Regions from separate parts of the Streptomyces sp. NPDC037401 genome, predicted to be linked through region 3. Evidence: riboswitches for the same ligand, from Rfam matches in the RefSeq annotation. Region 3 holds a riboswitch; each other region holds the start of a gene.

Region 1 (5,684 bases), on a different contig from region 3:
AGGTAGGTTAATCGTTTGCCTAGGGATCCTAGGGAAGATTAGCGTCCAGGGCATGAAGGCACTGACGGAGCACGAGATCCGCACGTCGTTCGTGAACTGCTCGAAGGGGGAGGCCCAGCGGCTGCCGCTGCCGCGCGACCTGGCGGAGCGGCCGTGGGAGGACCTCGACTTCCTGGGCTGGCGGGACCTCTCGGCGCCCGACCGCACCTATCTGGTGACCGAGCACGAGGACCGGCTCGTCGGGATCACGCTCCGCTTCCCCGAGGTCAAGCGCGGGTTCCTGCACCGCAGCATGTGCTCCCTGTGCCTGACCACCCATCCGGGCGGCGGGGTCTCGCTGATGACGGCCCGCAAGCGGGGCCGCGAGGGCCGGGAGGGGAACTCCGTCGGCCTCTACGTCTGCACCGACCTGGCCTGCTCGCTGTACGTGCGCGGGAAGAAGCTGCCGGAGCCCGGCGGCCGCTTCGAGGAGTCGCTGACGGTGGACGAGCAGATCGAGAGGACCCGGCGGAACCTCGCCGGATTCGTCGGCTCGCTGTGACCTGCGGGAAAAGGTGGCGCGGAGGGCCTCCGGCATAGCGTAGAGTGGTGTTTACCGACGCGGGGTGGAGCAGCTCGGTAGCTCGCTGGGCTCATAACCCAGAGGTCGCAGGTTCAAATCCTGTCCCCGCTACTCCAGTACGAAGGCCCGGATCCTCACGGATCCGGGCCTTCGTCGTTCCGTACCCCTTTCGGCCGTGGCCCGGTGGCCGGCCGTGCGGTGCGGCCGCAGCCTTGTGGGGCGAGGCGGCAGCGGTCCGCACCCGTGCGAGCGGACCGGGCAGGAGAACACCGTGGTGGGGCAGGGGCAGGCTGGTGGGAGCGCGATCGCCCGGAGGTTCGTGCGCGCGCTGCCCGTGCTGCTGGTGCTGCTGGGGCTCGTCTTCGACGTGCTCACCCCGCCGAGCTTCACCGGTTCGCCCTTCTTCTCCGCGGCTCCGCTGGTCGCGGCTCCGCTCTTCGCGCTCGCCACCACCCTGCTCACCGGCGCGCTCGCCTCGGGCACCGTCCTGCTGCTGCACGTCCACCACGGCACGACCTGGAAGGTGGAGGCGCTCACCGAGCTGGTGACCGTGCTGACCGTCTCGGGGCTCGCCGTGCTGATCAACCGGGTGGTCCGGCGCAGCGGGGAGCGGCTCGCCTCGGCCCGCGAGATCGCGGAGGCGGCGCAGCGCGCCGTGCTGCCCACGCCCGCCGAGCGGATCGGCGGGCTGCACGTCTCCGCCCGGTACGAGGCCGCCGAGGCGGACGCGTTCATCGGCGGCGACCTGTACGCGGTCCAGGAGACGCCGTTCGGGGTCCGGCTGGCCGTGGGGGACGTACGGGGCAAGGGGATGGGGGCGGTGGAGGCCGTCGCGGTGGTCCTGGGGGCCTTCCGGGAGGCCGCGGAGCTGGAGCCCACCCTGACCGGGGTGGCCCGCCGGCTGGAGCGGGCGCTCGACCGCGAGGGCACGCGGCGCGACAGCCTGGATGCCGTGGAGGGGTTCACCACCTGCGTGCTGGCCGAGATCCCGCCCGGCGGGGACGTGCTGCGCGTGGTCAACCGGGGGCACCCCGAGCCGCTGCTGCTGCATGCGGACGGCAGGCTGCGGGCGCTGGAGCCCGCCGAGCACGCGCTGCCGCTGGGCATGGGCGAGCTCGCCGCCGGCCACCCGGACCTGGCGGACGAGTGGGCGTTCCCGGCGGGGGCGACGCTGCTGGTGTACACGGACGGGCTGACCGAGGCGCGGGACCGGGCGGGGGAGTTCTACGACCCTCCGCAGCGGCTGCGCGGGCGGATCTTCCCCGGGCCGGACGCGCTGCTGACCGCGCTGATCACGGACGTGCGCCGGCACACCGGCGGCGGGGCGACGGACGACATGGCGCTGCTGGCGGTCGGGCGGCCGCTGGAGGGGGAGCCGGCCCGGCGGCGTACGGTCCCGGTGGTCCGGAACCGGTAGACTTCGTGCTCACGCACGGTAGTCAACAGGGCGCGCTCCGCAGTGCAGTTGACGATCCGTCAGGGGGCTGGTGTGGCTGGAGAGATACCCAAGGGGTCGGGAGAACGTCCGCTTTGGCCCACTCTTGTTAGTAAAAGTCCAGGCCAGAGCTGGTCAGAGCGTGGCTGATACACGCGAAGGAACAATCGCAACAGCTTGGATTCACTCCCCTGTGTCTATTACCGTTCGATAACGCAGCGCGGTTGTCCCAGCCGTCGCCCCAGACGGCGCCGCGCGCGTGCGCGCCGAATTCCGCAAGGGAACCGGGGAACCACCAATTTGGGGTGAATCGGGTCCGATTGGGCCCGTAGGAGACCTTCCTGCTCCGAACCCGTCAGCTAACCCGGTAGGCGAGAAGGAAGGAAAGGAGTGCGCCCCCGTGGCGTCGAACAGGCCTGTCCCTGAAGCCTCCGAGGTGCTCGACGGCCCCAACGCCGGTGCGTGGGGCGAGTGGAACCCCACCGAGGACTCCGTCCGTCCCGTCCGCGGCCGCCACCGCGTCGCCAAGCAGCGCGGCGGCCTCGCCCGCAGTTCCACGGTCCTCGGCGTCGGCGTCATCGCCGCCGTCGGCGCGGGCGGCATCGCCACCGCCCAGGACCGGCCGCAGATCTCCATATCCATACCCTCGCTGCTCCCCGGCGACGCGGGTGAGGAAGAGGTCTCCGCCGACACCGTCCCGGTGGCCGCGCCCCTCACCACCGCGGGTGTCAGCCCGCAGCAGGCCGAGGCGGGCACCGACGCCGGCGAGGTGCTCCGCAACCGCATCCTGCAGCAGGCCGAGTCCCAGTCGGACGCCGCGGCCGCCGAGGCCAAGGAAGCCGCCTCCAGGGCGGCGGAAGAGGCCGCCGCGAAGGAGGCTGCCGCACAGCGGGAGGCCGCCCGCAAGGCCGCCGAAGCCAAGGCGAAGGCCGCCGAAGCCGCCGCCGAGGCCGCGGCGAAGGCCGCCGCCGAGGCCAAGGCCGAGGAAGAGCGGCTGGCCAAGCTCGCCAAGAGCTACGCGCTGCCCACCTCCTCGTACACCGTGACCTCGCACTACGGCGTCCCCGGCTCCATGTGGTCCTCCGGGTACCACACGGGCCTGGACCTGGCCGCGCCCACCGGCACCCCGGTGAAGGCCGTCCACAACGGCACGATCGTGTCGGCCGGGTACTCCGGTGCGTACGGCTACCGGATCGTGCTCCGGCTCGATGACGGTACGGAGATCTGGTACTGCCACCTGTCCTCGATGTCGGTGACTTCCGGCACCGTGAGCACCGGCGAGACCATCGGCCGCGTCGGCGCCACCGGCAACGTCACCGGACCCCATCTGCATCTGGAGGTGCGGACCGGAGGGGCGACGCAGGATCCGATGGCGTGGCTGCAGAGCAAGGGCCTCGACGTCTGACGGCCAGCCAGGTCAGCAGGGCGAACGCCGGGACCATCACGGTCCCGTAGACGACGTAGAAACCGTGCTCGCCGAACTCCGGAGAGCTGTTCCACAGGGCGTGCACGCCCATCGCCAGCAGCAGCCCGGCGAGCGGGAACAGCACGCGGCGGGCCCGCGTGCGGGTAGGGGTGCCGGTGCCGGTGCGTGTGCCGGCGCCGGTCAGGGCGGCCAGTCCGAAGCCGAGCCCGGTGAGCGCGGTGAACAGCGGATGCGCGAACGGCGACATCACGATCCGCACGAAGAAGGTCGCCGCGGTCATCGAGGCCAGCACCGAGGTGCCGCTGCCGAGGTCTTCGCCGAAGGCGTTGCCGAGGTAGAGGATGTTCTCGGTGAACGCGAAGCCGGTGGCGGTGAACGCCGCGAGCACGAAGCCGTCCGTGAGCCCGGTCAGGTGCCGCCGCCGGAACACGAACACGAGCAGCAGGGCGGCGGCCTTCGCCAGTTCCTCCACGACGGGCGCGATCGCGATCGAGCCGAGCTGGTCGGCGTCGTACGGGTCGGCGGTGGCCGCGGCTATCCAGCGGGTCGCGAAACTGTTCGCCAGTATGGCGATCAGCGCCGCCGCGCAGGCGCCCCAGCCGAAGGAGAACAGCAGCGGGGCCCAGGGACGGCCCGGCGGCTCCGTCCGGTCCGCCGGTCCCGCCCGCGGCCGCCCCAGCCGACGGAACGCGGCCGCGAGCGGCGGTACGGGGAGGACGGCGAGGCCGAGCCCCACGAAGAAGCCCGGCGTACCGGTCTGTTCCCGCACCAGGGCCAGGATCAGCACTCCGGCGGCCGCGAGCGCGCAGACCACCACGACGCCGCGGGCCCGGGCCGATGTACGAGGGATCGCCCGAAACACCCCACCGACCCTAACGAGCGGGCCGCCGGCGCAGACGGGGTTTTCAGTTCCCGGTACGCAGGAAGAGCAGGTCGTGTACGACGTGGCCCTTGTCGATGCCCTGGCCCTCGAAGCGGGTGAAGGGGCGGAAGTCCGGCCGGGGCGCGTATCCGCCGTCGGCCTGGGTGTTCTCGAAGTCCGGGTGTGCGGTGAGGACTTCGAGCATCTGCTCGGCGTACGGCTCCCAGTCCGTGGCGCAGTGCAGCAGGGCCCCGGGCGCGAGGCGGGTGGCGGCCAGCGAGAGGAACTCCGGCTGGATCAGGCGGCGCTTGTGGTGGCGCTTCTTGGGCCACGGGTCCGGGAAGTACACGCGCAGCCCGGCGAGTGAGGCCGGCGGGAGCATCTCGCGCAGCAGGATGATCGCGTCGCCGTTGGCGACGCGGATGTTGTCGAGGCCGTTGCGCTCGGCGAGGGCGAGGAGGTTGCCCTGGCCGGGGGTGTGCACGTCGGCGGCCAGCACACCGGTGTCCGGGTCGTCGGCGGCCATCTGGGCGGTGGCCTCGCCCATGCCGAAGCCGATCTCCAGGACGACGGGACGGCCGTCGAAGAGCTTGCCGAGGTCGAGGACCTCGTGCCCGTCGATGTCGAGGCCCCAGGTGCCCCAGAGCCGCCGGAGGGCGTCTTCCTGGCCGGTGGTCACCCGGCTGCGGCGCGGCTGGAAGCTGCGGATGCGGCGCTCGTGGTGCGAACCGGCGGGGTCGGGCGAGGGCCCGTCGGGAAAACGCGGCTCCGTGCGCCAGCGGGGGGCGGTGTAGGAGGGGGCGTCCGGCTGGGGATGCGGGTTCATGGACTCAGACACAGTGCGTCCGATTCTACGTCCCGCTCTTGCCCGGGGCCCGGCGGAGCCTTTCCGCTACCCGCCCCCCTTCCGGAAACCGGGGGCAAGCCTGCGGCCCCCGGACCGTGCGTTCCGCGCCCGGTGCGCTCGAACGCCGCGCGGGCTGGAATGTCCGGCCTCGCCGGCGTTTGAGGCGCGGGGTCAGGGGCGGAGGGAGGCCAGGGCTCGGGTGGCGATCTCGCGGCCGATGGGGAGGGAGGCCGTGGCCGCGGGAGACGGCGCGTTGAGCACGTGGACCGTCCGCGGCGCCTCGCGGATCAGGAAGTCGTCGACCAGCGTCCCGTCACGCAGCACCGCCTGCGCCCGCACGCCGGCGGACGCAGCCCGCAGATCGCCCTCCGCCACAGCCGGCAGCAGCCTCCGCACCGCCGCAGTGAACGCCGCCTTCGACAGGGAGCGGTGGATCTCCCCCGCTCCGTACCGCCAGTGCCGTGAGGCGACCCGCCAGGCCCCCGGCCAGGCCAGGCTGGTCGCGAGGTCCCGCGGGCGGACCGTGCCCCAGCCGTACCCCTCGCGGGCGAG
Region 2 (5,684 bases), on a different contig from region 3:
AGGTCAAGGTCTGTCCGATCTACGGACAGCCGTCACGAACCAGTCATATGGGATGTGCGGTGGCCTGGCGGGTTACGGTCGGGTGGTGCACGAAGAGACCGCCGCAGCCCCCGCCGCACCCCCGGCCCCGAACCTGTTCGACTGGGAGTTCGCCACCGACCCGTACCCGGCCTACGCCTGGCTGCGCGAGCACTCCCCGGTCCACCGCACCCGGCTCCCCAGCGGGGTCGAGGCCTGGCTCGTCACCCGGTACGACGACGCCCGTCAGGCCCTCGCCGACCAGCGGCTGAGCAAGAACCCGGCCCATCATGCGGAGCCCGCGCACGCCAAGGGCAAGACGGGCATCCCGGGCGAGCGCAAGGCCGAGCTGATGACGCATCTGCTCAACATCGACCCCCCGGACCACACCCGGCTGCGGCGCCTGGTGTCCAAGGCCTTCACCCCCCGCCGGGTCGCGGAGTTCACCCCGCGGGTGCAGGAGCTCACCGACCACCTCATCGACGGCTTCGCGGCCCGGGGGGAGGCGGACCTCATCCACGAGTTCGCCTTCCCGCTCCCCATCTACGCCATCTGCGAGATGCTCGGCGTACCACGGGAGGACCAGGACGACTTCCGCGACTGGGCCGGGATGATGATCCGGCACGGCGGCGGTCCGCGCGGGGGAGTGGCCCGGTCGGTCAAGAAGATGCGGAACTACCTCGTCGAGCTGATCCACCGCAAAAGGGACGACCTGGGCGACGACCTCATCTCCGGTCTGATCCGGGCGAGCGACCACGGCGAGCACCTGACGGAGAACGAGGCCGCCGCCATGGCCTTCATCCTGCTCTTCGCCGGCTTCGAGACCACGGTGAACCTCATCGGCAACGGCGTTCACTCGTTGTTTGCGAATCCGGAACAGCGCGCGCGGCTGCAGACCTCCCTCGCTGCGGGCGAAACCGGACTCCTCGCCACCGGTGTGGAGGAGCTGCTGCGCTACGACGGACCGGTCGAGCTGGCCACCTGGCGGTTCGCCACCCGCCCGCTCACCCTCGGCGGCCGGGACATCGCGGCCGGGGACCCGGTGCTGGTCGTCCTGGCTGCCGCGGACCGCGACCCGGCGCGCTTTGCCGACCCGGACGCCCTGGATCTCTCGCGCACGGACAACCAGCACCTCGGATACGGGCACGGGATCCACTACTGCCTCGGCGCTCCGCTGGCCCGGCTGGAGGGCCAGACCGCGCTGGCGACCCTGCTGACCCGGCTGCCGGACCTGCGGCTTGCCGTCGATCCGTCCGAACTGCGCTGGCGGGGCGGGCTCATCATGCGCGGGCTGCGCACACTTCCCGTGGAATTCACCCCGCAAACGAACTGAACCGGAGTCAATCATTCCTGACAAGGCGTCAGGAGTGTGACCTTTACGTGATCTGCGCTGCATCGACTTGTGACAAGCGTTCGAAGCCCGCTACGTTCGCCGTCGCCCCTTTGCCCCCACGTGAAAGGTCCAACACATGCGTTCCGGGAACGGCCGTCACAGGCGCCCTCGTCAGGCCCCCGCGCTCGTCGTCACGGCCGGAGTCACCGGCTCCGCACTCGCGCTGCCCCTGCTCGCCGCCACGAACGCGTCGGCCGCGGACACCGCCACGTGGGACAAGGTCGCCGAGTGCGAGAGCGGTGGCACCTGGAGTGCCGACTTCGGCAACGGCTCCTACGGCGGGCTGCAGTTCACCCAGGAGATGTGGAAGTCGGCGGGCGGGCTGGAGTTCGCCCCGCGCGCCGACCTGGCCAGCCGCTCGCAGCAGATAGCCGTCGCCGAGAAGGTCCTCGGCTCGAAGGGGCCCGAGGCCTGGCCGCTGTGCGGCAGCACCTCGGGGCTCACGAAGTCCGGCCCCGCCGCCGACGTGGACCCCGGCTCGGCCGCGTCCCCGCGCCCGGTGGCCCCCTCCCCGGTCCGCCCGGACCACGTCGTCCCCGGCGCCGGGAAGCCGGAGGAGCCCGCGACCCCGGCCACCCCCGGCACGCCGGCCACCCCCGGCACGCCCACGACCCCGGGCACGCCGACGACGCCCGGTACGCCGACCACGCCCGCCACCCCCGGTACGCCGACCGTGCCCGGCACCCCGGGCACGCCCACGACCCCGGGCACTCCGGGCACGCCCGGCACTCCCGGAACCCCGGGCACGCCCGGAACTCCCGGCACCCCGGGGTCGACCGACCCGGGTTCGCCGACGCTGCCCCTCACGCCCGGGACTCCCGGCACGCCGGTCCTGCCCGGCACCCCCGGCTTCCCCGCCACCCAGGCCGCGCCGGAGACCCCCGGCGCCACCACCACCCCCGCTCCGGGTGAGGGCACCGGCCGCCACCGCGGCGCGCCGGCCGACGAGATCCCGCTCGGCGCTGACGACCCGTCGAAGGTGACGCCCGAGCCCTCGTACACCGTCAAGCCGGGTGACAGCCTGTCGGAGATCGCGGATGCCAAGGGCGTGAAGGGCGGTTGGAACGCTCTGTACGAGGCGAACGAGCGCCTGATCGGCGAAGACGCGGACCTGATCAAGCCTGGCCAGAATCTCGATCTAAGCGAGAAATAGGGGCACTTCGGGCGGCCCTGATGACCCGTTACGGTAGCAAATGTCCGACTTCTTCGAAGTGAGACATGCATCTCTTCCCGTCAGTGGGCGAGTTCCGCCGTGATGGTTCCGTAATACACCCGCTCACCTGCGCAAACGCTTCCCGCGTAGGGGTGGGTAAGGGCGTTTTCTCCCCGATGTCCGACCTTGAACATCGGGGAGACGTCTGTCTACGGTCTGAACCGCTCGCCACCGCGGGCTCCTTCGACCGCATCGCCGAATCCTGCCGGCGGACGGGGGGAACAGTCGTCGCGCAAGCGCCGAAGGCAGGAGCGGGGGACCCAAGGTAAGTGCCGGACCCGGCCGTTGAGAGACGGTCACGGAACGGCTTGGGGTGAAGCCGCGCGCCAGTCGCGCGGCCGGGCGACTTCATCCGCCCGAACCCGACAGCTCACCTCGCAGGCGTCGGTGAGGAGAAGTTCCATGCTGCTTTCGGGCAAGGGCAAGCACCGTCGTCCCAGCAAGGCCACCCGCATCGTGACCCTCGCCGGTGTCACCGGTGCCGCGGTCGCCGCCCCGCTCATGGCCGCCGGCACCGCCAGCGCCGCCACCACCTCCGAGTGGGACGCCGTCGCCCAGTGCGAGTCCGGCGGCAACTGGTCCATCAACACCGGCAACGGCTACTACGGCGGCCTGCAGTTCGCCCCGTCCACCTGGGCCGGCTTCGGCGGCACCGCCTACGCCCCCAACGCCCACCAGGCCTCCAAGTCCCAGCAGATAGCCGTGGCCGAGAAGGTCCTCGCGGTCCAGGGCAAGGGTGCCTGGCCGAGCTGCGGCGTCGGCCTGTCCCGCGCCTCGAACGGCGGCTCCTCGGACGAGGGCTCCTCCTCCGGCTCCTCGAAGCCGGCCGAGAAGCGCAAGGAGACCCGCGAGGAGTCGGCGCCGACCACCCGCTCCGAGCGCTCGAAGGCCCCGGCAGCCTCCGCGCCGTCCGCCGCCCCGGCCACGGGCTACAAGAAGGGCAACGGCTCGTACGAGGTCAAGGCCGGCGACACCCTCGGCACCATCGCCGACGCCCAGAAGGTGTCCGGCGGCTGGGAGAAGCTCTTCGAGCTGAACAAGGACATCGTGAGCGACGCGAACCTCATCTACCCGGGCCAGATGCTCAAGCTCTCCTGACCCCGCCCGGCTCCGGCCGGACCTCCCCCGGCCCCCGGCCGGACCGCGGCAACCAGGCCCCGCCCGGTGCGCACTTCCCCCCGGCGCACCGGGCGGACGCGTGTCTCCGGGCAGTTGATCAAGGGCTGATTGTCCTGGAACACGGGTATTCGGACCCTTTTTCGTCCCAGGACCCGGGCGGTCGGGCGGCCGACCGCCCCGGGGCGGTTAGGCTCTAGACCGGCAGGGCCACCGCACGGCCCACGCGCCACCGCACACCCAGCGTCACATCCCAGAAGGAGATGCTCGTGCCGTCCATCGACGTCGTCGTAGCCCGGGAAATCCTGGACTCCCGAGGCAACCCCACGGTCGAGGTCGAGGTGGGCCTCGACGACGGCAGCACCGGCCGTGCTGCCGTTCCGTCCGGCGCCTCCACCGGTGCCTTCGAGGCCATCGAGCTCCGCGACGGTGACCCCAACCGCTACATGGGCAAGGGCGTCGAGAAGGCCGTCCTGGCCGTCATCGAGCAGATCGGCCCCGAGCTGGTCGGCTACGACGCCACCGAGCAGCGCCTGATCGACCAGGCCATGTTCGACCTGGACGCCACCGACAACAAGGGCTCCCTCGGCGCCAACGCCATCCTCGGCGTGTCGCTCGCCGTGGCCCACGCCGCGTCCGAGGCCTCGGACCTGCCGCTCTTCCGCTACCTCGGCGGCCCGAACGCGCACCTGCTGCCCGTTCCGATGATGAACATCCTGAACGGCGGCTCGCACGCCGACTCCAACGTGGACATCCAGGAGTTCATGATCGCGCCGATCGGCGCGGAGTCCTTCTCCGAGGCCCTCCGCTGGGGTGCCGAGGTCTACCACACCCTCAAGAAGGTCCTGCACACCAAGGGCCTCTCGACCGGTCTGGGCGACGAGGGCGGCTTCGCCCCGAACCTGGAGTCCAACCGCGCCGCGCTCGACCTCATCGTCGAGGCCATCAAGCAGGCCGGCTACGTCCCGGGCAAGGACATCGCGCTCGCGCTCGACGTCGCCGCGTCCGAGTTCTACAAGGACGGCAAGTACGAGTTCGAGGGCCAGTCCCGCTCGGCCGCCGAGATGACCGAGTACTACGCCGAGCTCGTCGAGGCGTACCCGCTGGTCTCCATCGAGGACCCGCTGTTCGAGGACGACTGGGCCGGCTGGAAGGTCATCACCGACAAGCTCGGCGCCAAGGTCCAGATCGTCGGTGACGACCTGTTCGTCACCAACCCCGAGCGTCTGGCCCGCGGTATCGAGGAAGGCTCCGCCAACGCCCTGCTCGTGAAGGTGAACCAGATCGGTTCGCTGACCGAGACCCTGGACGCCGTCGAGATGGCCCAGCGCAACGGCTTCAAGTGCATGATGTCGCACCGCTCCGGCGAGACCGAGGACGTCACCATCGCCGACCTCGCCGTCGCCGTGAACTGCGGTCAGATCAAGACCGGCGCCCCGGCCCGCTCGGACCGCGTCGCCAAGTACAACCAGCTGCTGCGCATCGAGGAGATCCTCGACGACGCCGCCGTGTACGCGGGCCGCTCCGCGTTCCCGCGGTTCAAGGGCTGAACCGGCCGAACAGGCTGAACCGCAGAACCCGCTGAACCTCTAGATCCCTCTAGAGCCTCCCTGCGTCCCCGCACTCGGTCCCGTACCGTGTGCGGGGACGCAGGCGCTTAGAGAAGGGGAGGCGGACATGGCCGGGAACCGGGACCGGTTCTCCACCGCGACCAGACTCAAGCAGCTCGGGGAGCGGACCGCCGCCCACGTCTACCGCTCGCAGTCCCGCCGGCAGGTCCGGCGCAGCCGGCTGACCGGCCGTGCGGCCCTGCTCGCCCTCGTCCTCTGTACCCTGGTCGTCGCTCTCGCCTACCCGATGCGGCAGTACGTCTCCCAGCGCTCGGAGATCGCCGAGCAGCAGCGCACGGCCGACGAGGCGCGCCAGCGCCTCGAGGAGCTGCGG
Region 3 (5,684 bases):
TACTTCGGCACCATCCCCTCGCACGACGGCAAGCAGCCGCCCCGCGACGGCTCGCTCCCCGACGTGATGGGCGGGCAGCTCCGCGAGGAGATCACCGAAGAGGTCCCGGCCCGCGCGCTGATGGCCGCCTACCGCCTGCCCCACGACGGCACCCGCGAGTGCGACGCCGCCGACCTGGCCCTGACCGTCCTCGGCGGCGGCGAGTCCTCCCGGCTGCACAACCGCCTGGTCCGCCGTGACCAGACGGCCGTCGCCGCCGGCTTCGGGCTGCTGCGCCTGGCCGGGGCGCCCTCGCTGGGCTGGCTGGACGTCAAAACCTCCGGCGGGGTCGAGGTCCCGAGCATCGAGGCCGCCGTCGACGAGGAGCTCGCGCGCTTCGCCGCCGAGGGCCCGACGGCCGGGGAGATGGAGCGCGCCCAGGCACAGCTGGAGCGCGAATGGCTCGACCGGCTGGGCACGGTCGCCGGCCGCGCCGACGAACTGTGCCGGTACGCCGTGCTCTTCGGCGACCCGCAGCTGGCGCTGACCGCCGTCGACCGGATCCTCGACATCACCGCCGAGGAGGTCCAGGCCGCGGCCGCGGCCCGGCTGCGCCCCGACAACCGCGCGGTGCTCGTGTACGAGCCGCTGGCCGCACCGGCGGACACCGAGAGCGCAGAGGGCCCCGAGGCCTCTGCCGGGGACTCCGCCACCGATGAGAACGACGAGAACGAGAAGGCGGCCCAGTGAGCGACACCACCGGATCGACGATGACCTTCCACCCGCGCCCGCAGGCGGGGGAGGCCCGGCCGTGGGCCTTCCCGGCCCCCGAGCGCGGGACGCTGGACAACGGCCTGACGGTGCTCCGCTGCCACCGTCCCGGCCAGCAGGTCGTCGCGGTCGAGATCAGCCTCGCCGCGCCGCTCGACGCCGAGCCCGCGGGCCTCGACGGCGTCGCCACGATCATGGCGCGGGCCCTGTCCGAGGGCACCGACAAGCACACCGCCGAGGAGTTCGCCGCCGAGCTGGAGCGCTGCGGCGCCACCCTCGACGCGCACGCCGACCACCCCGGCGTCCGGGTCTCGCTGGAGGTCCCGGTCTCCCGCCTGCACAAGGCCGTCGGCCTGCTCGCCGAGGCGCTGCGGGCCCCCGCCTTCGCGGACAGCGAGGTGGACCGCCTGGTGCGCAACCGGCTCGACGAGATCCCGCACGAGCTGGCCAACCCCTCGCGCATGGCGGCCAAGCAGCTCTCCAAGGAGCTCTTCCCCGAGTCCCTGCGGATGTCCCGGCCGCGCCAGGGCACCGAGGACACCGTCGCGCGGATCGACGCCGCGGCCGTCCGGGCCTTCTACGAGGCCCACGTACGCCCCGCCACGGCCACCGCCGTGGTCGTCGGCGACCTCAGCGGCACCGACCTGGACGCCGTCCTCGCCGACACCCTGGGCGCCTGGACCGGCGGGGCCGGCACGCCGCGCCCCGTGCCCCCGGTGACCGCCGACGACACCGGGCGCGTGGTCGTCGTGGACCGGCCGGGCGCGGTCCAGACCCAGCTGCTGATCGGCCGGATCGGCCCGGACCGGCACGACCTCGTGTGGCCGGCCCAGGTCCTCGGCACGTACTGCCTCGGCGGCACCCTCACCTCGCGGCTGGACAAGGTCCTGCGCGAGGAGAAGGGCTACACCTACGGCGTCCGCTCGTTCGGGCAGGTGCTGCGCTCCACCGCGCAGGGCACCGGCGCGTCCATGCTGGCGATCAGCGGCTCGGTCGACACCCCGAACACCGGCCCGGCGCTCGCGGACCTCTGGAAGGTGCTCCGGACGCTGGCGGAGGGCGGCCTGACGGATGCCGAGCGGGACGTGGCCGTGCAGAACCTCGTCGGCGTCGCCCCGCTGAAGTTCGAGACGGCGGCCGCCGTCGCGGGCACGCTCGCCGACCAGGTCGAGCAGGAGCTCCCGGACGACTTCCAGGCGCAGTTGTACGCGCGGCTGGCCGAAACCGGCACGGTGGAGGCCACTTCGGCTGTCGTCAAGGCGTTCCCCGTGGACCGTCTGGTGACGGTGCTCGTGGGTGACGCGGCGCAGATCGAGGGGCCCGTGAGGGAACTGGGCATCGGTGAGGTCACCGTGGTCACGCCCTGACCCACGGCCGGCCCGCAACTGGCCTGAATGAACGGGGGCCCTGGCGGATCATCCGCCAGGGCCCCCGTTTGTCCTTCATGTCCGTTTGTGTCGGGTGGTTGCGCTTATGCCCAGTGGCGTGCGCCACAAAAACGCGTGTCTGTTTGGTGATTGGATGAAGATCCGCCTAGCGTCGGTCCCGCTGTCCGTCAGCTGTAAGCGCCGCACCCGCGGCACCGGGCAGCGATCGCCGAGTCCCCGTCAGGCGCGAGCCTGGGGAGCCGGGGACCCACAAGTGTCCCTGGGGTGAATCGGACCGCCTCGCAAGAGGGGGCCCGTAGGAGACCTTCCTGCTCCGAACCCGTCAGCTAACCCGGTAGGCGAGAGGGAAGGAAAGGATCAGCCTTTTCATGGCGTTTGGCAGTCGTCCCACCGGCAAGCACCGTGGTTCCAGCCGACTGAACCGCAAGGCCGCCGGCATAGCCGGGGTCACCGCCCTCGCCGCCACCGGAGTGGTCGGCTCGCTCGCGGGCCCGGCGTTCGCCGCCGACACCGCCCCCGAGAAGTTCGAGGACACCGGCCTGAACACGGTCGTCGTCGCCGAGGACATGGCGGGCCAGATCGAGGCCCAGGCCGCCGCGCAGGCGCAGGCCGCCGAGATCGCCGCCGCCAAGGCCCAGGCCGAGGCCGAGGCCAAGCAGCGCGCCGCCGAGGCCCGTGCCAAGGCCGAGGCGAAGGCGAAGGCCGAGCGCGAGGCCAAGGAGCGCGCCGAGCGCGAGGCCGAGCGCAAGCGCCTGCTGCAGTTCGTCTCGCCGATCGACGGCTCGTACGTGAGCACCTCGTACAAGGCCGGCGGCGCCATGTGGTCCTCCGGCAGCCACACCGGCATCGACTTCCACGCCGCCTCCGGCACCACGGTCCGCGCCGTCGGCATGGGCACCGTCGTCGAGGCGGGCTGGGGCGGCGCCTACGGCAACAACGTCGTCATCAAGCACAACGACGGCTCCTACACGCAGTACGGCCACCTGCACTCGCTGTCCGTGGTCGTCGGCCAGAAGGTCACCCCGGGCCAGCAGATCGGCCTCTCCGGCTCGACCGGCAACTCCAGTGGCCCGCACCTCCACTTCGAGGCCCGCACCGGCGCGGACTACGGCTCGGACATCGACCCGATCGCCTACCTCCGCTCGCACGGCGTCAGCATCTGACCCGGCGCGCCCCGGCGCACGCTTCCCCGAAGGCCCCGGCTCCCCGAGCCGGGGCCTTCGGTGTGCCCGGGCAAAGGATGACCCAAAGAAGGACCCGATTTCCGGCGGCGCTCGGGAATTCCGGTGTGCTGCAATAGAGTCGCAGCAAGAAGTCGGAGGAGCCGAACGGCTGAGTAGACGACCGCGTTTCGCGGGGATTAAGCGGAGGTCCGGTTTTGCGTATTCCTGCGCACGCGGTGTGCACCGCCATCCGCGAGGACATCGTCACCGGTGTCTTCGAGCCGGGGGCCCGGCTCACCGAGGAGCAGCTGGCGCGCCGCTACGGCGTCTCCCGGGTCCCGGTCCGCGAGGCCCTGCGCACCCTGGAGTCCGAGGGGTTCGTGACCACACGCCGGCACGCCGGCGCCTGTGTCGCCGAGCCCACGGAGCAGGAGGCGGCCGACCTCCTGGAGGTGCGGATGCTGCTGGAGCCCCTCGGAGCCGCCCGGGCCGCCCAGCGGCGTACGGAAGCCCACCTGAAGGTGCTGCGCGGGCTGGTCAGGCTGGGCCAGGAGCGGGCCAGGCGCGGCCAGGGGGAGGATCTGCGCGCCCTGGGCGGCTGGTTCCACGAGACGCTGGTCCAGGCCTCCGGCAGCCCCGGGCTGATCGCGCTGCTCACCCAGCTCCGGCACAAGATCGCGTGGATGTACGAGGTGGAGGCCCCCGTGCGGCCCGTGGAGTCCTGGGCGGAGCACGGCGCGATCGTGGACGCGGTGGCCCGCGGGGACGCCTCCCGCGCGCGTGCGCTGACCGCCGTGCACGTGGACCGGGCGGCGGCCGCGCACCGGCTGCGCCGCCCGGACGCGGAGCGCGTGAGGACTCTGCAACCTGTCGTAAACACCGCGAGCGGCCGCCATTAACAATCGCCGTATACAAATAACGGATATGCGTGTGGCGCCGGACCGGATCACCGGCTTTATCCGCTCGCGGCATTTCCGGCTGCGCGAATTGTTTTTCCGTGGAGCGGTGGAAATGCGAGAACGGGCCGTCTGAAAACGCGAAGGCCGCGGTTCCCGTCGTACGGGAGGCCGCGGCCTCGGTGCGCGTGTGCGGTGATCCGGTGGATCAGACCGTCTCGGGGAGCTCTTCCAGGCCCTCCGCAACCAGCTTCGCCAGGCGGTCGAGCGCGGCCTCCGAACCCTCGGCCTCGGAGGCGAGGACGATCTCCTCGCCGCCCTGGGCGCCCAGGCCCAGGACCGCCAGCATCGAGCCGGCGTTGACCGGGTCGCCGCCGGCCTTCGCGATGGTCACCGGGACGCCGGAGGCCGTCGCCGCACGGACGAAGATCGAGGCGGGACGAGCGTGCAGGCCCTCGGCCCAGCCGACGTTGACGCGGCGCTCTGCCATGGTGATGCCCTTCAGGTTCTTGCCGGTTGTCTAGACCAGTCTCTCACGGCTCTCCGCGTGCTCGGACCGACCTTCGGCCCGGAAAAGCCCGCCGTTCGACCTTCCCCAGCTTGCACTGATTTGTCCCAGCTTGCCTAACTCGCCGCGCGAGGGAGATGCGTACGCTTGGCCCATGACCACGGCGTCGGACCCCTCGTACCCGGCTCACTGGGAAGCCGACGTGCTGCTGCGCGACGGCGGCACCGCCCGGATCAGGCCCATCACCACAGAGGACGCGGGCCGGCTGGTCAGCTTCTACGAGCAGGTGTCGGACGAGTCGAAGTACTACCGCTTCTTCGCGCCCTACCCCCGGCTGTCGGACCGGGACGTGCACCGCTTCACCCACCACGACTACGTGGACCGGGTCGGCCTGGCCGCCACCGTCGGCGGCGAGTTCATCGCGACCGTCCGCTACGACCGCATCGGCGCCGACGGCCGCCCCGCCTCCGCACCCGCCGACGAGGCCGAGGTCGCCTTCCTGGTCCAGGACGCGCACCAGGGCCGCGGAGTGGCCTCCGCCCTGCTGGAGCACATCGGGGCGGTCGCCCGCGAGCGCGGCATCCGGCGCTTCGCCGCGGAGGTGCTGCCCGCCAACGGCAAGATGATCAAAGTGTTCACGGACGCCGGGTACCAGCAGAAGCGGAGCTTCGAGGACGGCTCGGTCCACCTGACCCTGGACCTGGAGCCGACCGCCGAGTCGCTGGCCGTGCAGCGCGCCCGCGAACAGCGCGCCGAGGCGCGCTCGGTGCAGCGGCTGCTGACCCCCGGCTCGGTGGCCGTGATCGGCGTCAGCCGCTCGCCCGACGGGGTCGGACGGGCCGCGCTGGCCAATCTGCGGGCCGGCGGCTTCCCCGGGCCGCTCTACGCCGTCAACAGTGCGCTGGAGCCCGGCTGCACGGAACTGGCCGGAGTGCCGGCAGGCCGCTCGGTGGCCGACTTCGCCCCGGGCGTCGACCTC
Region 4 (5,684 bases), on a different contig from region 3:
CGCCTCGAACCGCTCGGCGACGTCGTCGGGGTCGCTGCCCGGCCGGATGATGTCGTTGCCGCCGGCACAGAAGGTGACGAGCTCGGGCGCGAGCGCCTTGGCCCGGGGCACCTGCTCCGCCACGATCTGGTCGAGGAGCCGGCCGCGCACGGCGAGGTTCGCGTACCGGAAGTCGTGCTCGTCCCTGCGGTCGGCGAGCAGCACCGCGAGCCGGTCCGCCCAGCCCACGAAGGTCCCGTCGGGACCCGGGTCGCCGACGCCTTCGGTGAAGCTGTCGCCGATGGCCGCGTACGAACCGACCGGTGCCGCGGACGTGCGGGATGCGCAAGGTGCCTGGAACGCACCATCGGATGCCATGAGAGTTGTATCGCCTGCCACGGGACCACATCCTTCACCGAAGGATGTGACCTACGCGACCGTAGGCAAGGGTTGACGCAGGGTGATCTATACCACCCGGTCAGTTTCGGCCAACCAGGAATACGGCCCCCGCACGGCCGATGGCCGGAACCCCACTCGGGTTCCGGCCATCGGCCGTACGACGCTCATACCGGTCAGATGGTCACGCCGTGCGAGCGCAGGTAGGCGAGCGGGTCGATGTCCTGGCCGTACGACGGGCCGGTACGGATCTCGAAGTGGAGGTGCGGGCCGGTCGAGTTGCCGGTGGAACCCGACAGGCCGATCGACTCGCCGGCCGCGACGCTCTGGCCCGCGGAGACGCTCAGCGAAGAGAGGTGGGCGTACTGCGAGTAGCGGCCGTCCGCGTGGCGGATGATGACCTCGTTGCCGTACGCACCGGCCCAGCCGGCCGAGACCACGGTGCCCGCGCCGACCGCCTTGATGCTGGTGCCGGAGCCGACGGAGAAGTCGACACCCGTGTGGTAGCCGCTGGACCACATGGCGCCGCCCAGGCGGTACGAGGTGGAGACGGAGGCGTTGACCGGGGCCACGAAGCCGGCACCGGACACGGCCTCCGAGGAGCCCTGCGCCCCGTCCGAGGAGGAACCGACGGCGGCGGACCGTTCGGCGGACCGCGCCGCGCGCGGCGCCGGGGCGGTGTCGCCGTTCGAATCGACCTTGGACTCGGCCTTCGACTCGCGCTTCGACTCGCCCTTCGACCAGCCCTCGCGCTTCGACTCGCCCCTGTCCTTGGCCTTGGCCTTGGCTTCGCGCTTGACCTCGGGCTTGGCCTCCGCGCGGGCACCGGCCTTCGCCTTGCCGCCCAGGGTCAGCTCCAGGCCCGGGTGGATCAGGGACGGGTCCGAGCCGACCGCCTCCCGGTTGTCCGCGTACAGACGCTCCCAGCCACCGTCGAGGTCCTGCTCGGCGGCGATCTTGGAGAGGTAGTCGCCGGCGACGACGGTGTACGTCGCCGGGGCGGCCTTGGCCGCGACCGAAGCCGCGCCGAGCACGTGCCCCTGCGCCTGAACGAATGCCTGAGCCTGCGCCCGGACCTGCGCCTGCGCCGCAGTCGGCGCGGCCGCCTTCTCGGCGGCGTGGGCGCCGGTGGCACCGATGAGCGGCAGCGCGAGCGCGGCCCCACCGGTCCCCGCGGCGACGAAGCCGCGCGTTATCGGGCTGCTCTTCGGGCGGCGGTGCTTACCCTTTCCGGGCATGGCGAATTCCTCTCCGTCGCCTGCGAGGTGAGCTGTCGGGTTCGGACTGGAGATGTCCGGCCGTACGAGGAGTACTCGTAGGGCTTCACCCCAAGCCGTTCCGGATCTTTCTCCGGTACGGCGGCTTACCTGGTTCCCCCGCTCCTGCCGCACGTATTGGTCGGATGCGGTTTCCGGGCGGCGGCAGGACTCGGCGTTCCACCCGGCTCGGCGGTGACCGTAATCGAGTTCGGCCGAACGGAACAAGCCGTGAATTCACCAAAAGAATCCGCGAGCTGAATGATCGCCGGAATTCCGGTCACTGTCCGTCCATTGCAGCCGTGTAACAGCCGCCCCTACAAGGCAATTCACGTTCGGACCGCCGACACTCACGGTCACCGTATGATCCTGCTCACGGGCCGGGTGCACATCTGCCCCATCCCTGCGGTAACTTGACGCCAAGTAGTGCAATTCGGACACATCGGGAGCTCACGTGACCCTCCGCATACCGCACACCCCGCCGCTGGAGCCGGAGCTCGCCGGAGTGCGCAACTTCCGTGACGTAGGCGGCCTTCCGGCCATGGACGGACGTCGGGTGCGTTCGGGGCATCTCTTCCGAAGCGGACATCTCGCCCATGCCACCGATACGGATACCGAGTACCTCAACTCGCTCGGACTGCACACCGTCTTCGACTTCCGCAACGCCGCCGACCATGCGGTGGAGGGTCCGGACGTCGAGCTCGTCGGCGTCCGGAACGTCAACATCCCGCTCTCCGACCCCGCCGACGGCAGCGAGTTCTGGAACATGGTCCGCGACGGCAACCTCGAACAGCTCCACGGAATCCTCGGCGACGGAAAGGCCGCGGCCCGTATGTCCGCTTCGTACCGCAAGATGATCAAGGAGCGGACGGCGGAGCACAGCCGGGTGGTCCACGCGATCGCGGACGACAGCGTCCCGGTGCTGATGCACTGCGCGGCCGGGAAGGACCGGGCCGGCCTCTCCGTCGCCGTGACCCTGCTCGCGCTCGGCGTGGGGCGCGAGGCGATCACCGCGGACTACCTGGAGTCGAACGCCCCCCACCGCCGCTACCGGATCAGGCGCAGCGGCACGCCCGACGCGCCGCCCTCCCCCGAGGTGACGGCCCTGCTCAGCCCGCTCTTCGAAGCGCGCGCCGCCTATCTGGACGCGGCGTTCGAGGCCATCGAGGAGAGGTGGGGCGGCGTGGAGCCGTACCTGTCGGACGGCCTCGGGCTCACGCCCGCGACCCTGGAGCGGCTGCGCACCCGGCTGCTCGCGTAACCCTCATCACCCACGGGGTACGGGGCCGGGCCCCGTACCCCGTACCGACCTTCCGGGTACTGCCGGACCGGTTCACGGCCTCACCGGTCCACGGCCTCACCCGTCCACGGGCATCACCGGTTCGCGACCGCCTGCTTCACCAGCGTCTTGCCGAAGTCCCACATCAGCCCGCCGCCCGCGTGCGCCTCGTCCATGACCTCGCGGAACGCCGTGACGAAGCGGTCCACGTCCTTTTCGTCGACGACCAGCGGCGGAATCAGCTTGATGACCTCCATGTGGTCCCCGGACACCTGGGTCAGGATCCGGTGCTTCTGCAGCAGCGGCACGACGACCATCTGCGCGAACAGGCCCTTCCGGGCCGCCTGGAGCATCGTCCACCGGCTCCGCAGCCCGAGCGACGACGGCCGCCCGAACTCGATCCCGATCATGAGCCCGCGCCCGCGCACCTCGTGCAGCAGCTCGTACTCGTCCACCAGCGCGGCCAGCCGCCCCCTCAGCAGGTCGCCCGTCGCACGGGCCCGCGCCACGGTCTCCTCGTCCTCCATCACGGACAGCACCGCCAGCCCGGCGGCCATCGCCTGCGCGTTCGCCCCGAAGCTCGCCGAGTGCACCAGCACCCGGTCCATCGACGAGTACACCTTCTTGAAGATCCAGTCCTTGCCCAGGGTGGCACCGACCGGCACGTAGCCGCCCGACAGCGCCTTGGCCACGCAGACCAGGTCCGGCTCCACGCCCGCTTCGTGCTGGTACGCGTAGAAGTCACCGGTCCGCCCGAGACCGGTCTGCACCTCGTCGGCGATCAGCAGCGCCTTGTGGCGGTGCAGCAGCTCCTGCGCCGCCCGCAGGTATCCGGGCGGAGCCTCGTGCACGCCCTTGCCCTGGACCGGTTCGACGATCAGGGCCGCCACGTCCCCGCGCCCGAGTTCGCGTTCCAGCGCGGCGACGTCGCCCAGCGGGACCGCGGTGTCCGGCAGCAGCGGGGCGAATCCGTCCCGGAAGCCGCTCTCGCCGTTGACCGAGAGGGAGCCCGTCGTCAGGCCGTGGAAGGCGTGGGTGCAGTAGAGGACCCTCGGCCGGCCGGTCGCGTACCGGGCGAACTTCAGCGCGGTCTCGACGGCTTCGGTCCCGCTGTTCCCGAAGAACACCCGGTCCAGGTGCGGACTGTGGGCCAGCAGCCGTTCGGCGAGCAGGCCGGGCAGCGGCTGGCAGTCGAAGCGGGTCAGGTCCGCGAGGGAGGCGTCCAGCACGTCGTGGAGCGCCTTGCGCACCACCGGGTGGTGCCGGCCGAGGCCCATCACCCCGAATCCGGCGAGCATGTCGAGGTAGTCGTTGCCCTCGTCGTCCCAGAAGTGCGCGCCTTCGGCCCGTACGTAGACCTTGTCGAAGCCGATGGTGTGCAGCATGCGCGGCAGCTGGTGGTTGAGGTACCGGGAGTGCAGCTCGTACCGCTCCCCGCCGCGCTCGGCGAGCAGCCTCCCGAGGTCGAACCCGCCGGAAGCGGCCGATGCGGATCCGGCTGCGGCTGCGGCTGCGTCGGTCATGCGCTCTTCTCCTCGTCTCCTGTGTTTCGCAGTTCGGCGTTCATCCCCGGCCCCGCCCGCCCCACCTGCGGTGGGTGCCCCGTCCGCTCGGCCCCCGCCAGGGCCTCGCTGATCCGCCCCGCGATCTCCACCGGCGTCAGGCCGATGTCCGCGAGCACCTCGGAGCGTTTGCCGTGGGCGAGGAAGCTCTCGGGGATCCCGTACGTCCGCAGCGGTACGTCGGCCCCGGCGTCCCGCAGCGCCTGGCCCACCGCCCAGCCGACCCCGCCGCTGCGGCTGTTGTCCTCGACGACGGCGACGAGCCGGAAGCCGCGCGCGAGCGGCGCGAGGGCCTCGTCCACGGGCTTGACCCAGCGCGGATCGACCACCGTGCAGCCGATGCCCCGCTCGGTGAGCAGGGCGGCCGTGCCGAGGCAGACCGGCGCGAGCGCTCCGGCCGAGACCAGCAGCACGTCCTGCGGTCCGGGGGTGCGGTGCAGTACGTCCATCCCGCCGATCCGGCCGACGGTCGGGACCGGCTCGCCCGCCGCCTCCTTGGGGAAGCGCAGCACCGTCGGCGCGTCCCGTACGCCGAGCGCCTCGCGCAGCTGGGCCCGCAGCTGGCCGGCGTCGCGCGGGGCGGCGATCCGCAGGCCGGGGACCACCTGGAGCAGGGACATGTCCCACATGCCGTTGTGCGAGGCGCCGTCCACGCCGGTGATCCCGGCCCGGTCGAGGACGAAGGTGACCCCGCACCCGTGCAGGGCGACGTCCATCAGGACCTGGTCGAACGCACGGTTGAGGAAGGTGGAGTAGACGGCGACGACGGGGTGCAGCCCGCCGGCGGCCAGGCCGGCCGCCGAGGTGACGGCGTGCTGTTCGGCGATGCCCACGTCCCACACCCGCTCCGGGAAGCGCGCGGCGAACTCCGTGAACCCGACGGGGTGGAGCATGGCCGCGGTGATCGCGACCACGTCCGGGCGCTCCGCCCCGATCCGGGCCAGTTCCGCGCCGAACACCTCGGTCCACGAGGGGCCGGACGGCGGGGAGAGCGGTTCCCCGGTGTACGGGTCGATCGTGCCGACCGTGTGGAAGCGGTCGGCCTCGTGGGCGAGCGCGGGCGGGCAGCCGCGGCCCTTCTGGGTGATGCAGTGCACGAGGACGGGGCCGCGGAACCGCGCGGCCCGGCGCAGTGCGCTCTCCACCGCCCCGATGTCGTGCCCGTCGACCGGCCCGAGGTACTTCAGGCCCAGGTCCTCGAACATGCCCTGG

What was found. A riboswitch is a leader RNA that binds a small molecule or an ion and turns the genes downstream of it on or off. The one in region 3 is predicted to bind cyclic di-AMP.
Region 1: another riboswitch for cyclic di-AMP. It lies ahead of ACZ7H1_RS11070 (M23 family metallopeptidase); the one in region 3 lies ahead of ACZ7H1_RS23115 (M23 family metallopeptidase).
Region 2: another riboswitch for cyclic di-AMP. It lies ahead of ACZ7H1_RS13865 (transglycosylase family protein); the one in region 3 lies ahead of ACZ7H1_RS23115 (M23 family metallopeptidase).
Region 4: another riboswitch for cyclic di-AMP. It lies ahead of ACZ7H1_RS00620 (M23 family metallopeptidase); the one in region 3 lies ahead of ACZ7H1_RS23115 (M23 family metallopeptidase).

Annotation. Positions count from the first base shown of each region.
Region 1 is NZ_JBVJWO010000009.1:17,523-23,206, reverse strand. Features, by position in the region: gene ACZ7H1_RS11085 (FBP domain-containing protein) at 53-541, shown strand; tRNA gene ACZ7H1_RS11080 (tRNA-Met) at 600-673, shown strand; gene ACZ7H1_RS11075 (PP2C family protein-serine/threonine phosphatase) at 834-1,979, shown strand; cyclic di-AMP (ydaO/yuaA leader) riboswitch at 2,252-2,386, shown strand; gene ACZ7H1_RS11070 (M23 family metallopeptidase) at 2,398-3,402, shown strand; partial or broken gene ACZ7H1_RS11065 (PrsW family intramembrane metalloprotease) at 3,392-4,285, opposite strand; gene trmB (tRNA (guanosine(46)-N7)-methyltransferase TrmB) at 4,329-5,111, opposite strand; gene lhgO (L-2-hydroxyglutarate oxidase) at 5,304-5,684, opposite strand, start outside.
Region 2 is NZ_JBVJWO010000011.1:96,186-101,869, reverse strand. Features, by position in the region: gene ACZ7H1_RS13875 (cytochrome P450 family protein) at 86-1,351, shown strand; gene ACZ7H1_RS13870 (transglycosylase family protein) at 1,488-2,564, shown strand; cyclic di-AMP (ydaO/yuaA leader) riboswitch at 2,852-3,023, shown strand; gene ACZ7H1_RS13865 (transglycosylase family protein) at 3,027-3,722, shown strand; gene eno (phosphopyruvate hydratase) at 4,004-5,290, shown strand; gene ACZ7H1_RS13855 (FtsB family cell division protein) at 5,418-5,684, shown strand, end outside.
Region 3 is NZ_JBVJWO010000021.1:111,720-117,403, forward strand. Features, by position in the region: gene ACZ7H1_RS23105 (M16 family metallopeptidase) at 1-729, shown strand, start outside; gene ACZ7H1_RS23110 (M16 family metallopeptidase) at 750-2,117, shown strand; cyclic di-AMP (ydaO/yuaA leader) riboswitch at 2,335-2,494, shown strand; gene ACZ7H1_RS23115 (M23 family metallopeptidase) at 2,507-3,301, shown strand; gene ACZ7H1_RS23120 (GntR family transcriptional regulator) at 3,517-4,200, shown strand; gene ACZ7H1_RS23125 (HPr family phosphocarrier protein) at 4,406-4,687, opposite strand; gene ACZ7H1_RS23130 (bifunctional acetate--CoA ligase family protein/GNAT family N-acetyltransferase) at 4,860-5,684, shown strand, end outside.
Region 4 is NZ_JBVJWO010000001.1:131,221-136,904, reverse strand. Features, by position in the region: gene ACZ7H1_RS00625 (SGNH/GDSL hydrolase family protein) at 1-357, opposite strand, end outside; gene ACZ7H1_RS00620 (M23 family metallopeptidase) at 552-1,613, opposite strand; cyclic di-AMP (ydaO/yuaA leader) riboswitch at 1,616-1,786, opposite strand; gene ACZ7H1_RS00615 (tyrosine-protein phosphatase) at 2,086-2,892, shown strand; gene ACZ7H1_RS00610 (aspartate aminotransferase family protein) at 3,006-4,433, opposite strand; gene dxs (1-deoxy-D-xylulose-5-phosphate synthase) at 4,430-5,684, opposite strand, start outside.